2 regions of the Sphingomonas sp. 22R3R2A-7 genome follow, and region 2 is predicted to be linked to the other one. Evidence: riboswitches for the same ligand, from Rfam matches in the RefSeq annotation. Region 2 holds a riboswitch; the other holds the start of a gene.
What was found. Region 2 has a riboswitch for thiamine pyrophosphate ahead of QP165_RS02860 (TonB-dependent receptor). Riboswitches for the same ligand answer to the same signal wherever they lie in the genome.
Positions count from the first base shown of each region.

Region 1: it holds a riboswitch for thiamine pyrophosphate, as region 2 does, so the genes downstream of both, thiC (phosphomethylpyrimidine synthase ThiC) here and QP165_RS02860 (TonB-dependent receptor) in region 2, are expected to answer to the same signal.

Region 1 covers NZ_JASPFR010000001.1:2,487,445-2,494,303, forward strand. The annotation lists gene QP165_RS11890 (phytoene desaturase) at 1-207, opposite strand, end outside; gene crtY (lycopene beta-cyclase CrtY) at 204-1,370, opposite strand; gene QP165_RS11900 (GNAT family N-acetyltransferase) at 1,577-2,224, shown strand; gene QP165_RS11905 (sterol desaturase family protein) at 2,316-3,134, shown strand; gene QP165_RS11910 (DUF2141 domain-containing protein) at 3,142-3,489, shown strand; gene QP165_RS11915 (MipA/OmpV family protein) at 3,558-4,421, shown strand; TPP riboswitch at 4,507-4,615, shown strand; gene thiC (phosphomethylpyrimidine synthase ThiC) at 4,655-6,574, shown strand; gene QP165_RS11925 (lipopolysaccharide biosynthesis protein) at 6,598-6,859, opposite strand, start outside.
Region 2 covers NZ_JASPFR010000001.1:629,404-636,262, forward strand. The annotation lists gene QP165_RS02830 (sterol desaturase family protein) at 1-13, shown strand, start outside; gene QP165_RS02835 (fatty acid desaturase) at 27-788, shown strand; gene QP165_RS02840 (hypothetical protein) at 852-1,133, shown strand; gene QP165_RS02845 (ion channel) at 1,231-1,668, shown strand; gene pnuC (nicotinamide riboside transporter PnuC) at 1,682-2,248, opposite strand; gene QP165_RS02855 (phosphotransferase enzyme family protein) at 2,245-3,399, opposite strand; gene QP165_RS02860 (TonB-dependent receptor) at 3,401-5,704, opposite strand; TPP riboswitch at 5,771-5,879, opposite strand; gene QP165_RS02865 (PAS domain S-box protein) at 6,007-6,859, shown strand, end outside.

The sequences.
Region 1 (6,859 bases), 1.9 Mb from region 2:
CAGCGCCCATAGCTCGCGCAGGCAGTCGGGATCGGTGATGACGGTCGGGCCTGCGTCGAAGGTGAACCCGTCACGTTCCCAGAAATAGCCGCGACCGCCCGGCTTGTCGCGGCTCTCGACGATGGTCGTCTGCACGCCCGCCGCTTGCAGCCGGATCGCAAGCGCCAGCCCACCGAACCCTGCACCGATGACGATAGCTGTCTTCATGATCTCATACTGCCTGCGATGGCGCGAACGGCGCGCGCGATGGGGACGGGGGGCTTGCCGGTGAGAATGCGTGCCTTGTCGGTCATGGTCGAGCGTCCGGCATAGAAGCGGCCGATCAGCGATGGCGACAGCCGGTAGAAGCGTTCGAGGATCCGATAGCGTTCCGCCGGTTCCGACGCGCGGAACAACATCGTGTCGAGCATGCGATAGAAACCGCGGCGTTTCCACGTCGCGCGCGCCATCGCATAGGTCGTGTCGTGGAGCGTGCCGCCCGAGAAATCGTGCAGCGCGGCGATCGCCGACGCGGTCCGCACCGCATCGGGCAGCGAATAGCCGGTGGTCGGGTGGAACATCCCCGCGCGCATCCCCGCCTTGGCGACGCGCGCGCCGGTCGACCGCCAATAGGCCTCGAAATCGCCCCCCATCGCGACCGGCAGCACGCCCGATTCCTCGCGCGCGATCGCTTTGACCGACCAGCCGCGGGCCGCGACATAAGCGTCGATCCGCTCGCGCAGCACCGGTACGTCGAGATCGGGCGTGTCGCTGTAATAGGTATCCTCGACGAACATCCGCCGCGCCTTGAACGGCAGGCAATAGACGAAGCGATAGCCGTCGATCTGCTCGACGCTCGCGTCCATCACCATCGGCCGCGGTGCCTTGTGCATCGCGCCGAGCTTCAGTTCGCGCCCCAGGAATTTCTGCCATGCCAGATCGAGCAGCGACAGGTCGCCCGGTCCGCGCGCGTCGATCACGCCGGTCGCCTCGATCCGGTCGCCATCCGCCAGCACCACCGCGGTCGCGCTCGCGCCGAGCACCTTGCGCCCGAGCATCAGCGCGTCGCGCGGCAGGACGCGGCGCACCTCGCGGTCGAGCTGTTCGCTTTCGATCGAATAATAGGTCTCGTCGATCGTGCGCGCATGCGCGGGGAAATGCACGTCGTAGCCGCGCCACGCATGCACCACGAGCGGCGCGACGATCCAGCGATCGGTCTGCGCCACGTCGCTGCCGAAGAAGGACCAGAGGTGATTGCCGCCGACGCTGTCGGCCGAATCGACCAGGCGCACGTCGAGCGTCGGATGCTTGGCTTTGAGCGCCAGCGCGATCATCCCGCCGGCCAGACCCGCGCCGACGATCGCGACGTCGCAGGGGATCGTCGATGCCATGGCTCCGACTAGCGCAAAGCTGCGCCCCGGCAAACAGCCTTTCCCGTGCAATCGCGGGCGAAGACAATCTGCATTGCCAACCGGACGACGGGCGGGATGCGGAGCCTTCGACAAAGCCTGCGACCCGGCCCTCGGGAAGGCCGCGAACCGCGTTGCGCGATCCTGTCAAAACACCCCCGGCCAGCGCCACCAGCGCACGAAGAGGCATGGCGCGCCGCGACCATCTCCGCCACTATGCCGGCAGCAACACCGGATCCACCATGCCGCCCACGCACCCGACGCCCGCCAGCGACGCCAGTCACCGCCATCCGCCGGCCCCGACGCTCACGACCGCGCGGCTGACGCTGAGCGGTCACGCGCCTGCCGATCTCGACGAGTGTGCGGCGATGTGGGCGGATCCGCGCGTCTACGCGATGATCGGCGGCGTGCCGCGCAGTCGCGAGGACGTGTGGATAAGGCTGCTGCGTTCGATCGGGCAATGGGCCGCCTATGGCTATGGCAGCTGGATCGTGCGCGAGACTGCGACCGGGCGGCTGATCGGCGATCTCGGCCTGATCGAAGCGCGGCGGGCGATCCTGCCGCCGATCGACGGCCCGGGCGCGACAGGTCCCGAAGTCGGCTGGACGCTGACCGGGGAGGCGCAGGGGCAGGGCTATGCATCGGAAGCGCTCGCCGCGGTGTTCGCGTGGACCGATCCGCGCTTCGCCGCCACGACGTGCATCATCGATCCGGACAACGCGCCCTCGCTCCGGCTCGCCGCGCGCTTCGGCTATGTCGAGCGCGTGACCGGCCGGTACCACGACAAGCCTATCCTGATCCTCGACCGTCGCGCTGAGTCCGGACCGCCGGGATAGGCCGGATTCTTCACGACCGTGCCACGCCTTCGGGATGCATGCGCCCGACACCCCATTACCCCGCCCGCAAAAAGCCCCTATACGCAGCGGCATGACGATCGCGCTGGCCATCCTTCTTTCTGCGTTCGCGATGACGGTGATCGTCGGCGTGCGCTATCTCATCGTGTCGGGTGCGTTCGCCGCGGCGACGCGCGCGCGGCATCCGGGGCTCTATCGCGGGCTCGATGCACAGATGCGGCGCGAGATCGTCTGGAGCATCGCCTCGGCGGCGATCTACGGCGTGCCCGCAGGCGTCGTTGCCTGGGGGTGGCAGAACCGCGGCTGGACGCAGATCTATACCGACATCCACGCGATGCCGCTCTGGTATCTGCCCGTGTCGGTGCTGCTGTTCCTCGTCGCGCACGATAGCTGGTTCTACTGGACGCATCGCTGGATGCACCGGCCCAAGCCGTTCAAGCTCGCGCATGCGCTGCACCACGCCAGCCGTCCGCCGACCGCCTGGGCGGCGATGGCGTTCCATCCGATCGAGGCGATCACCGGCGCTGTGATAATTCCGCTACTGGTGTTCCTGATTCCGATCCATGTCGGTGGACTGGGTTTGGTCCTGACGATCATGACGGTTATGGGAGTCACGAACCATATGGGGTGGGAAGTTTTTCCCCGGTTCATCTGGCGGGGGGCATTGGGGGAATGGCTGATCACGGCCAGCCACCATCAGCGACATCACGAACAGTACAGGTGCAATTATGGGCTCTATTTCCGATTTTGGGATCGGCTCTGCGGCACCGACCGAGGCCTTGGCGACTTCAGCAAGTCGCATGACAAGGCGGCACGCGCCTATGCTGCGGCTCGCGGCGGCGGCGGCGATATGGGCCACCCTGGCGGCGGCGGCGCCGGTCACGCGGCTTGACGTTCGCGTGGACAATGTCCGCTCGACCAAGGGGTTGATCCGGATCTGCCTGACCGCCGACCCGCAGAATTTCCCGGCCTGCATCGACGACGCGAACGCGCTGACCCGCAACCTGCCCGCGAACGAGCGGACGACCAGTTTCGCCGGACTTCCGCAGCGCGGCTATGCGCTCGCGATCATTCATGACGAGAACGGCAATTCGAAGCTCGACACGTTCGCGGGTATCCCGCGCGAGGGCTTTGGCTTCTCGCGCAACGCCCCGGTGCGTTTCGGACCACCATCCTTTTCAGCCGCGCGCTTCGCGGTCGCCGGTGATGCCGAAATACAACAAGTAAAAATGCGTTATATCTTCTGACGTTGATAGCGGACCGAATGACGCACTGCCGCGTTGCGCGGTGGAACCTTTTTGTCCGGAGCACGTCCTTGCGCGCATTCTCTCTCGTCCTGACTGCCGCAACCGCGGCGTTTGCTGTCGCCACCCCGGCGCTTGCGCAGACCGATCCCAACCCCACCCCGCCGATCACCGATCCCGCCGACAACAACCGCATCACGCTCGGGCTGGGCGTCGCGTCGCTCCCCGATTACGAGGGCGCAGACAGCAACAGCTTCACTCCCGGCGCGGTCGCGATCGGGACGGTGCGCGGGCATGACTTCTTCACGCGCGGGACGCAGCTCTACGTCAACCTGATCCCCAACACGGGCTCGGTCGGCATCAACTACGAAGTCGGCGTCATCGCCGCGGTCCGCACCGATCGCACCGGCAAGGTCGACAACCGCCAGGTCCGCGCGCTCGGGAAGATCGACACCGCGTACGAAGTCGGCGGCTTTGTCGGGATCGGCAAGACCGGCGTCATCACCAGCGATTACGACACGCTGACCGCGCGCGTCGCCTATATCCACGACGTGTCGGGCACGCACGACAGCTATGTCATCACCCCGCAGGTCAACTACACGACGCCGTTATCGGTCCGCACCTTGGTCGCGTTCGGCCTGTCGGCGGATTATGCGGGCAAGGGCTTTGGCCGGACCTATGCCGCGGTGACGCCGATCGGCACGATCAACAGCGGTCTGCGCACCTATGACATCAACGACAGCGGTTTCCGCCGGGTCAACGTCTCGGCGTTCGCGCTGCAGAGCCTGTCGGGCGATCTTCGCCGCGGGTTCGGTGTCGGCGCGGGCGTGCTCTACGGCCGCATGCTCGGCAAGTACAAGGACAGCCCGATCGTCGCGGACGTCGGCGATGCCGACCAGTGGCTCGGCGCGGTGGGCCTGACCTACACCTTCTGATCGCAACCCGCCGATCGACCCGAAACCCCGTGCGGCCGGCCGCGCGGGGTTTTTCGTTTGCGCCCCCGTCCGTTGCGCCTATGCTCGCCCTACCCCGGGGAGCGCCGATCCGCGCTTGAGAGGAAGGCAGGAGCCTTCGACCCGCTGAACCTGATCCGGTTGATACCGGCGGAGGGAGGGAGCGGTCGCCACAGAACCGCACGCCTTGCTCCGAGACCTTTAGGAGCAAGCGCATGGCCGATTACGAAGCACGCAGCGAAAAGGCCGATATCGGCGTCACCACCGGCCCCATCCGCGGGTCTAGGAAGATCCATGTCGCGGTGCCCTCAAGCCCCGACGTCCGCGTCGCGATGCGCGAGATCGTGCTCGACCCCAGCTGCTCCGAGCCGCCCTTGCGCGTCTACGACACCAGCGGTCCGTACACCGACCCGCGCGCCACGATCGACATCAACGCCGGCCTGCCGCAGCTCCGCCGCCAGTGGATCGAGGCGCGCGGCGACGTCGAGAGCTACGACGCGCGCGAGATCCGGCCCGAGGATAACGGCCAGCTCGGCCCCGACCGCTCGGGCGGCGTACCGCAATTCCCCGGCAGCATCGCTCGCCCGTTGCGCGCCAGGGCCGGCGCCAATGTCAGCCAGATGCACTATGCCCGCCGCGGCATCATCACGCCCGAGATGGAATATGTCGCGACGCGCGAGAATCTCGGCCGCGCGATGCTGAAGGAATACAAGCGCGACGGCGAAAGCTTCGGTGCGTCGATCCCCGACTTCGTCACCCCCGAATTCGTCCGCGACGAGGTCGCACGCGGCCGCGCGATCATCCCCAACAACATCAACCACCCCGAATCCGAACCGATGGCGATCGGTCGCAACTTCCTGGTCAAGATCAACGCCAATATCGGCAATTCCGCAGTCGCCTCGAACGTGGCGGCCGAGGTCGACAAGCTCGTCTGGTCGATCCGCTGGGGCGCCGACACGGTGATGGACCTGTCGACGGGGCGCAACATTCACGACACGCGCGAATGGATCCTGCGCAACAGCCCCGTCCCGATCGGCACCGTGCCGATCTACCAGGCGCTCGAAAAGGTCGGCGGCATTGCCGAGGAGCTGACCTGGGAGATCTTCCGCGACACGCTGATCGAACAGGCGGAGCAGGGCGTGGATTACTTCACGATCCACGCCGGCGTGCGCCTCGCCTATATCCCGATGACCGCCAAGCGCGTCACCGGGATCGTCTCGCGCGGCGGCTCGATCATGGCGAAATGGTGCCTCAGCCACCACAAGGAGAGCTTCCTCTACGAGCGGTTCGACGAGATCACCGAGATCATGAAGGCGTATGACATCGCCTATTCGCTCGGCGACGGGCTGCGCCCCGGCAGCATCGCCGACGCCAACGACGAGGCACAGTTCAGCGAGCTCTACACGCTCGGCGAACTCACCCACCGCGCGTGGAAGAGCGATGTGCAGGTGATGATCGAGGGCCCCGGCCATGTGCCGATGCACAAGATCAAGGAGAATATGGAAAAGCAACTCGAGGTCTGCGGCGAGGCGCCCTTCTACACCTTGGGGCCGCTCACCACCGACATCGCGCCGGGCTATGACCATATCACCAGCGGAATCGGCGCGGCACAGATCGGCTGGTACGGTACCGCGATGCTTTGCTACGTCACGCCCAAGGAGCATCTGGGCTTGCCCGACCGCGACGACGTCAAGGTCGGCGTCGTGACCTACAAGCTCGCCGCACACGCCGCCGATCTGGCGAAGGGGCATCCCGCCGCGCAGATGCGTGACGACGCGCTGTCGCGCGCGCGCTTCGAATTCCGCTGGCGCGACCAGTTCAACCTGAGCCTCGATCCCGACACGGCCGAGCAGTATCACGACCAGACGCTCCCCGCGGAAGGCGCCAAGACCGCGCATTTCTGCTCGATGTGCGGACCCAAATTCTGCTCGATGAAGATCACGCAGGAGGTTCGGGACTTCGCCGCGAAGCAAAACAGCCCCGCCGACAGTTTCCTCGCCGCCGACGTCGATCATAGCGATGCCGATCGGGCGAACTTCGCCAAGGGCGCGCATGCCGATGCCGAGAAGGGCATGGCCGACATGAGCGAACAGTTCCGCGCGAAGGGCGGCGAGATCTATCTGCCTGCGACGTGAGCCGGGGGTGAGCCGGGGGACGTCTATGCGGTGACGGGCTGCTTCCTGATCACCGCGATCAGGTCGGCGACCGTCGACCGTGCGAAGACCAGCATCCACGCCGCATAGACCAGCCCGCCGATCGGCACGAGCAGCGCCAGCCGCCAATGCACGTCGATCGGCGGCAGCACCGCGTCGACCATCGTGATGACGAGCGTCATCGTGATCGCGGCCAGCGCAGGCGAAGCGACCGCGTCGCCGAGATCGCGCGCGCGCACGCCGATAACGGGCAGCGTCCGCCACGCG
Region 2 (6,859 bases):
GTCCCGCCGATGAGCGGCGTTTCCGCATGACCGGAACGGCTGCACATCGCCAATCGAAGATCGGACTCGCGCTCGCCGCGGTCATCGTCACGGCATGGCTTGCAATCCATATCACCGGAATATTCCTGTGGCGCTGGACGCCCGGCCTTGTGCCGGTCGCGTTGGTCATGGTGCTGGTCCAGACATGGCTGAGCACCGGTCTGTTCATCATCGCGCACGACTCGATGCACGGCGCGCTCGCCCCCGGCCAGCCGCGGCTGAACGCCGTGGTCGGTGCGCTCTGCCTCTCGCTCTACGCCTGCCTTTCCTATGCGACGCTGCTGCCGCAGCACCACCGCCATCACCAGCACGCCGGGCGTGCGGGCGACCCCGATTTCCATGGCGGCGATCCGAGCCTGCTCGGCTGGTTCGGTCAGTTTTTCCGCACCTATTATTCGCATGGACAGATCGTGCGGATCACCGCGGTCGCGCTCATCTACACGCTCGTCCTCGGCGCGCCGCTCGGCAACATCGTCGTGTTCTGGGCAGTGCCCGCGCTCGGGGCGGTGCTGCAACTGTTCGTCTTCGGAACCTGGCTGCCGCACCGCGAGCGCGAGGAGCCGTTCCTCGATGACCATCGCGCGCACAGCGCGAAGATCCCGCAATTTCTGTCGCTGCTCACCTGTTTCCATTTCGGCGGCTATCACCACGAGCATCACCTCTCGCCCGGTACGCCCTGGTGGGGACTCCCCACGCGCCGTCGCGAGATGCGGGACCGCGCGACGGTATCGGGGTCGCGCACTACGTAGAATTGCGTAGTGACGCGCAGGCGGCCGGGGCTCACACTGTCACGACCGCCACAGGAGTCCGTCATGATGCCGCGCGACCCGAGCTTCTTCCGTACGCGAGTCCTTCGCGAAGCGAAGCGGATGCAGGGTGCGGCGTCGGTCGAGGCGCAGATCGCGCATCACGGCATGCTGTCCGCCTATGTCGACCAATGCCGCGCGGTCGCCGATCCCGAACACGATTGTGCGCATTGCGAGGCGGCACCGCTGTGCCGGGCGATCGCGCAAGAGGATCGCGAGGCGCGCCGTCACGGCTATCCGGCCGGGTCCGACGGCCCGGTCCATACGGATCTGCGTGGACTGCGTTGATCGCGCGGCATTGCCGGAGTTGCGGTGACGGCGCGATAGCTGGCCGCGGCGATGCCGTATGTGCCGCTGGCGCCGGGCCCGGATGCGGTGGTCGCCCGTGACCCTCTTCACGCAGCTGGCGACGTCGACCGCCATGGTCCTGCTGACGACGCTGGTCCATCTTGCCGGGCTTGCGGGGCTGTTGATGGTGATCCGACGGCGCGACGAAACGCTCAGTCCGCGTCGGCGCTGGCGCGACGTGGTCGGCATCGTCGGCGCCGCGATCGCGCTGTTCGTGCTGCACGGGATCGAGATCTGGGCCTATGCCGCGTTGTACCTGGTGACGGGCGCGCTCGCCGACCTCGGCAGCGCGCTCTACTTCTCGACCACCACCTATACGACGATCGGCTATGGCGATGTCCTGCTCGGGGTCGACTGGCGGATTGTCGGCGCGATCGAAGGGGCGAACGGTATCATCCTGCTGGGCTGGTCGACCGCCTTCTTCGTCGCGATCGTCAGGCGGATGCGGTTCGTCGAACGCGAGTTCGAGGGATGACGCAGCGCTTGGCTCAACCGTGCAGCGCGGGCACCGTCTGCCGCCAGCGCCGATACCCGATCACCGCGAGAACCACCATCGCGGCATAGAGCCCCGCGGTGGGCAGCAGGCCCTTCACGACGAACATGCCGACATACAGGATGTCGACCGCGATCCACAGCAGCCAGCTTTCGGCATGCCGGCGTGCGGTCCAATATTGCGCGACCAGACTGAAGCTCGTCAACGCGGCGTCCATCCAGGGGAGCGCCGCGTCGGTGAACCGGCTGGTGAACCAGCCGACGGCGACCGCCCCCGCCGCCCCGATGGCGAGGCCGGTCACGACGGCGTTGGCGGGCAGGCGCTCGACGACGATCGCACCGTCATCGCGCGCGCCGCGCTGCCACGAAATCCAGCCATAGACGATCGCGATCCCGAACAGCGCCTGAAGCACCATGTCGGCATAGAGCCGCACGTCGAGGAACAGCTTGAAATAGAGCGCGCAGGCCATGAGGTTGACGGGCCAGCACAGCATGCGCCGTTTCGCGGTCAGCCAGATACCGGTGAAGCTGACGAGCACCGCGGCGATCTCGAGCGGTGTCATCGCTGGCTCTCCATCTGCGTGATCGCACGCAGCAGCGCGCGTCCGGCGCCTGCGCGAAACCATTCGGCGTGCGCGAGCAGGTATCCGTCCCATGCGAGCGTCGCCGCGTCCGGATCGCCTGCGATCCCTGCGAAATAGTCGATCTCCGACAGCGCGAACTCGACATGTACCAGTGGCAACAGCGCGGCGATCATGCCGAGGTCGGCGCTGCCCAGCGGCCGGACGGTGGCATAACCGCGCAGCAGTGCGACCGCTGCGTCGGGATCGGCAATGCTGTCATCCGCCCCCTGCCCCAGATCGAGCCAGCGGACCGCCGTGCGTTCGATCGCCGTGGCGATATCGTGGACCGCGCTGGTACGGCCGGCGAGCCCGAAGTCGAACGTCGCCGCCACGCTGCCGTCCGCCGCCCACAACAGGTTCGACGGATGCCAGTCATTGTGGGTCCACAGCGGCGGCTGGACCGCAAGACGTGGCGCGAGCCCCTGCCCCAGGCTTGCGAACAGCGCGGCCAGCTCGCGGCGCCATGGTCTGGTCGCGAGATAGCCAGCGAGCGCGGGGCGTGCCGCGACATAGGCCTCGACCGCGACGATCGGGTCCGCGGCCGACAGGATCGCAAGACTGGTGACGAGCGGCTGGACCGTGCGCGCAGGCGCATCGAAACCGGCCGCCGCGTCGTGGAGCCGTGCGAGCGCGGCGCCCGCTGCCCCCGCGTGCGCGCCCGACAGGAACGGCGTCCATGACTGGCGATCGCGGTAGAGGTCCGCGCCGGGCGCCTGGCGATGCACCTCATAGGTCCATCCGTCCGCAGTGACCGCACTTTCCCCCGATGCGGTTCGCAGGACATCCGCGACGGTGACGCCGCGGGCGGCGAGATGCGCGATGAACGCGTGTTCCTCGGCCAGACCGGCGGGCGAGCGAAGCCGGTGATGATGCCGCTTCACGACGAACGCACCCGTCGTCGTCCGAACGAGCGTCGCCGCCGAAAAGGGGCGCGGCGACTGCCATTCGAGCGCGGTCATCCGCCCCGCCGCGGGAAAGCATGCGAGGATCGCCGCAGCTTCCTCGGGTGTGATGGCAGGCCAGGTCGGCGCCTCGAGCGCGGTGCCCATGCCGTGAACGCGGTGGCCGGCAGAGGACGACGGCGTCGTCATGTCAGAACGCGCGCGACAGCGTGCCCATCACCGCCGCACCGCTGCCGACATAATAGGCCGGCGCATTGCCCGTGATGATCGTCCCGCCCCGCCCCGCCACGTCGCGCGCATTGGTGCTGACCGCCTGAACGCCCGCGAGCACATGCGGGTCGGTCACGTTGATCGCGTTGATGCGCAGGTCGGTACGTTTGCCATCGAGCCACTCGGCGAGATGCACCCCGATCGACAGGTCGAGCGTCGCATAGCCCTTGATGCTCTCGTCGTTCATGAAGGTCGAATATTGGCGACCGACATATTTCGAGGCGATGCTGCCAAAGAACCGGCCATCGTCGTAGAGGCCGCCGGCGCCGAACTGGACGGTCGGGCTCGACACCGCCCGCTTGCCGCGGGTCGGCAGGAAATCCGACCCGATCGGCAGATCGTCGTCGATCCGCGCGCGCAGATATTCGCCCGACAGATACAGGCTGACCCCGGCGACCGGCCGATAGTCGATCTCCGCATCGACGCCATAGGAGGTCTGCCCGCCGACATTGAGCGTCCCGTTGACCTGCGCACCGCCGCGATCGATCACCGTCGCGAGCTGTCGGTTGCTGAAGGCGTAATGGAAGCCGGTGACCGATGCCGACAGGCTTTCGCCGATGAAGCGGTACCCGATCTCCTGCGACACCGAATATTCGTTCTTGAGCGCGTTCGTGCCCTGCACCACGACCTCGCCGCCAAAAAAATAATCGTAGAGCGCGAATTCGTTCGGCGCGCGGAAGTTGGTGGTGACGTTGGCAAACAGCTGTTGCCGGTCGTCGAGGCGGTAGTGGATCGCCGCGCGGGGCAATGCCGCGAAGCTGCTCCGCCGCACCTCGCGCTGCGGACCGGGCAGATAGTTGCGGCCGTTGCGGAGCAGGTTGACGCCCTTGAAGCCGATATCGACCGTCAGCCGCGGCGTGACCGCGATGCTGTCGGCGATGAATCCTGCCTTGGTGACGGTGACGGTGCGCTGGTTCTCATAGGCGAGCAGACGGCCATCGGCGGTACGGATCGCCTTTGCGCGATATCCCCACCGGTCCGCAGGATCGCCGTCGGCATCGACGCGCGTATAGGATTGCGTCACGCGGTCGGTGCCATAGTCGAACCAGAGCCCGGCGGTGATGCGGTGGACGCCTGCCTGCAACGTCAGCTTGCCGACGCTGCCGCCACGGACCTGGTCGCCGGTATAGTTGCCGAGCACGGTCGCCACCCCGTCGATCGCCCCCGGCAACGCGATCAGATCGGCAAGCGCCTCGTTGCCGAGGAAATTGCCCGTCGTGGCGAGCTGCGTGCCATAGGGTGCGTTGCCGTAGCCGAACTGGAGATAGCTGGTCGTATCGAGCGTCAGGCGGTCGCCGAGCACGATGTGCACCGGCGCGGCCGCATAGAGGTTGCGGAACGGCGCGCGGTAGAGCCGCCAATAGTCGGTCGACCCCGCCCGATACGCGCGCGCGAAGTTGAAGTCGCGCCCCTGCGCCTGCCATTCGGCAAGCGTCGGGCTGGGGTAGCTCGACGTGTTGGCGTCGTTGTACGACACGGCGAGGCTGGCGCGATTGCCCGCGCCCCATTCGCGGAGCAGCTTGGCGTCGATATGCTGACGGGTGTCGTAGCCGGGACCGCGCCAGTTGTTCGCGCGGGTATTGGAATAGGACAGGAACGCCTTGATCCCGCTGGTGCCGAGCGTTCCCGTATCGATCCGGACAAAGGCCCGCCGCGCGGCGTAGCTACCGAGCGACAGGTCCACCACCGCCCCGGGTCGCGCGCCCGGATCGTCGAGTTTCAGCGATAACAGCCCGCCCGCACCACCGACCGTCGGCGAGTCGATGTCGACCGACCCCTGCGCCAGCGCGATCTGCCTGAGGTTCTCCGGGTCGGCGAACTGCGACGGATAGGCAAAATAATAGCCGATGTCGTTCTGCGGTGCGCCCTCCATCAGCACGCCAATCTGGTCCTGACCCAGCCCGCGCAGCGTGAGGCTCGAGCTCGTCGAGAGACCATAGGGATCGCTCGACGCGACGTTTGCGCCGGGCAGCAGTGTGACGAGCTGGAACGCGTTCAGCGTCGGCGCCTGCTTGGCGATAAATTCGGCCGAGATCGCGCTTTGCGCGCAGGGCACGCGCTGGTCGGGCAACAGGCCTGCGGGATCGGGCTGGCCGGCGACACGGATCTCGGCGGGATCCGCAGACGGCGTGCCGGGGCGGGGATCGGTCTGCGCCGTCGCAGGCGCCGCTGCAAGCGATGCCGCCAGCGCGATCGCCGCGCACGCAGGCCGCCGGCCCTGCAGCCGAACCGAAGATGTCGAAAAGCCACGATCGAATGTGCGCACGTCCACTCCAAGCGGAGGAACGACGGAAAAACCGTTGGCCCTCCCTACGCCGGTATCAGCCGGATCAGGTTCAGCGGGTCATGGGCTGCAGCCCAATTCTCAGCCGCGCGTCAGCGGCCCCCGGGGAAGGCGCGCCTTAGGCGCTGCGATGCCCGGTGCAAAGCGCAATCGCCGCGACGATCGCTTCGCCAAAATCCGCGCCTCGATCCGCGGCGGTCGCGCCGATCCTATAATGAGGCGAAAGATGGCTGGAGCATCATATGTCGTTGGAAGGTGTTGTTGTCGACCTGAGCGCGCGCGCCGCCGCCGCGCTGGCAGACGAGATGATCGTTCTCGCGTTCAGCGCCGATGGCGCGCTGATCGAGACGAATGAGGCCGCGCGGACGATCCTCGCGTCGGTCGACGCGATCGCGACCTTCGCGACGCTGTTCCCGAACTACCCCGACGCGATCGCGCAACTGGCGACGGGTGACGCGACGACGGTCGCGGTCGAGGGGCTGCTCGCGAATACGCAGGGCCATTGCATGCATGTCCAGGGCCTGATGGGGGCGCTGTCCGGGACCGGGGGCAAGCTGGTCTTCATGGGCGCGGTGACGCCCGGCAGCCTGCACGATACCGCGCTCATCGTGCACCGCTTCGATGCGATCAACGGCGCGCTCGCGATCTGCCAATATTCGCCCGACGGCCACCTGATCGACGGCAATGCCAAGTTCTTCGAACTGACCGGGCTTGCCCGCGAGGCGATGACCGGCGGCCGGTTCGACATGTTCTGGACCGCGGCGGAGCGCCAGGCGAACGACGCCGACACCTATTGGAGCCGGTTCGAGCGCGGCGAGTCCGACACGGTCATCCGGCGTTATACCCCGTGCCCGGGCCAGAATGTCTGGGTTCGCGAGATCTTCGTGCCGACGTTCGACAAGAACTGCCAGCTCGTCTCGGTGCTGAGCTATGCCTATGATATCAGCGCGCAGCATCAGGCGACGGTCGACAATCAGGGCCGCATCACCGCGATCGACCGGGCGTTCGCGCTGATCGAGTTCGACCTGTCGGGGCGCGTGATCACCGCGAACGCCAATTTCCTCTCGCTGATGGGCTATGAACTCGACGAGATCA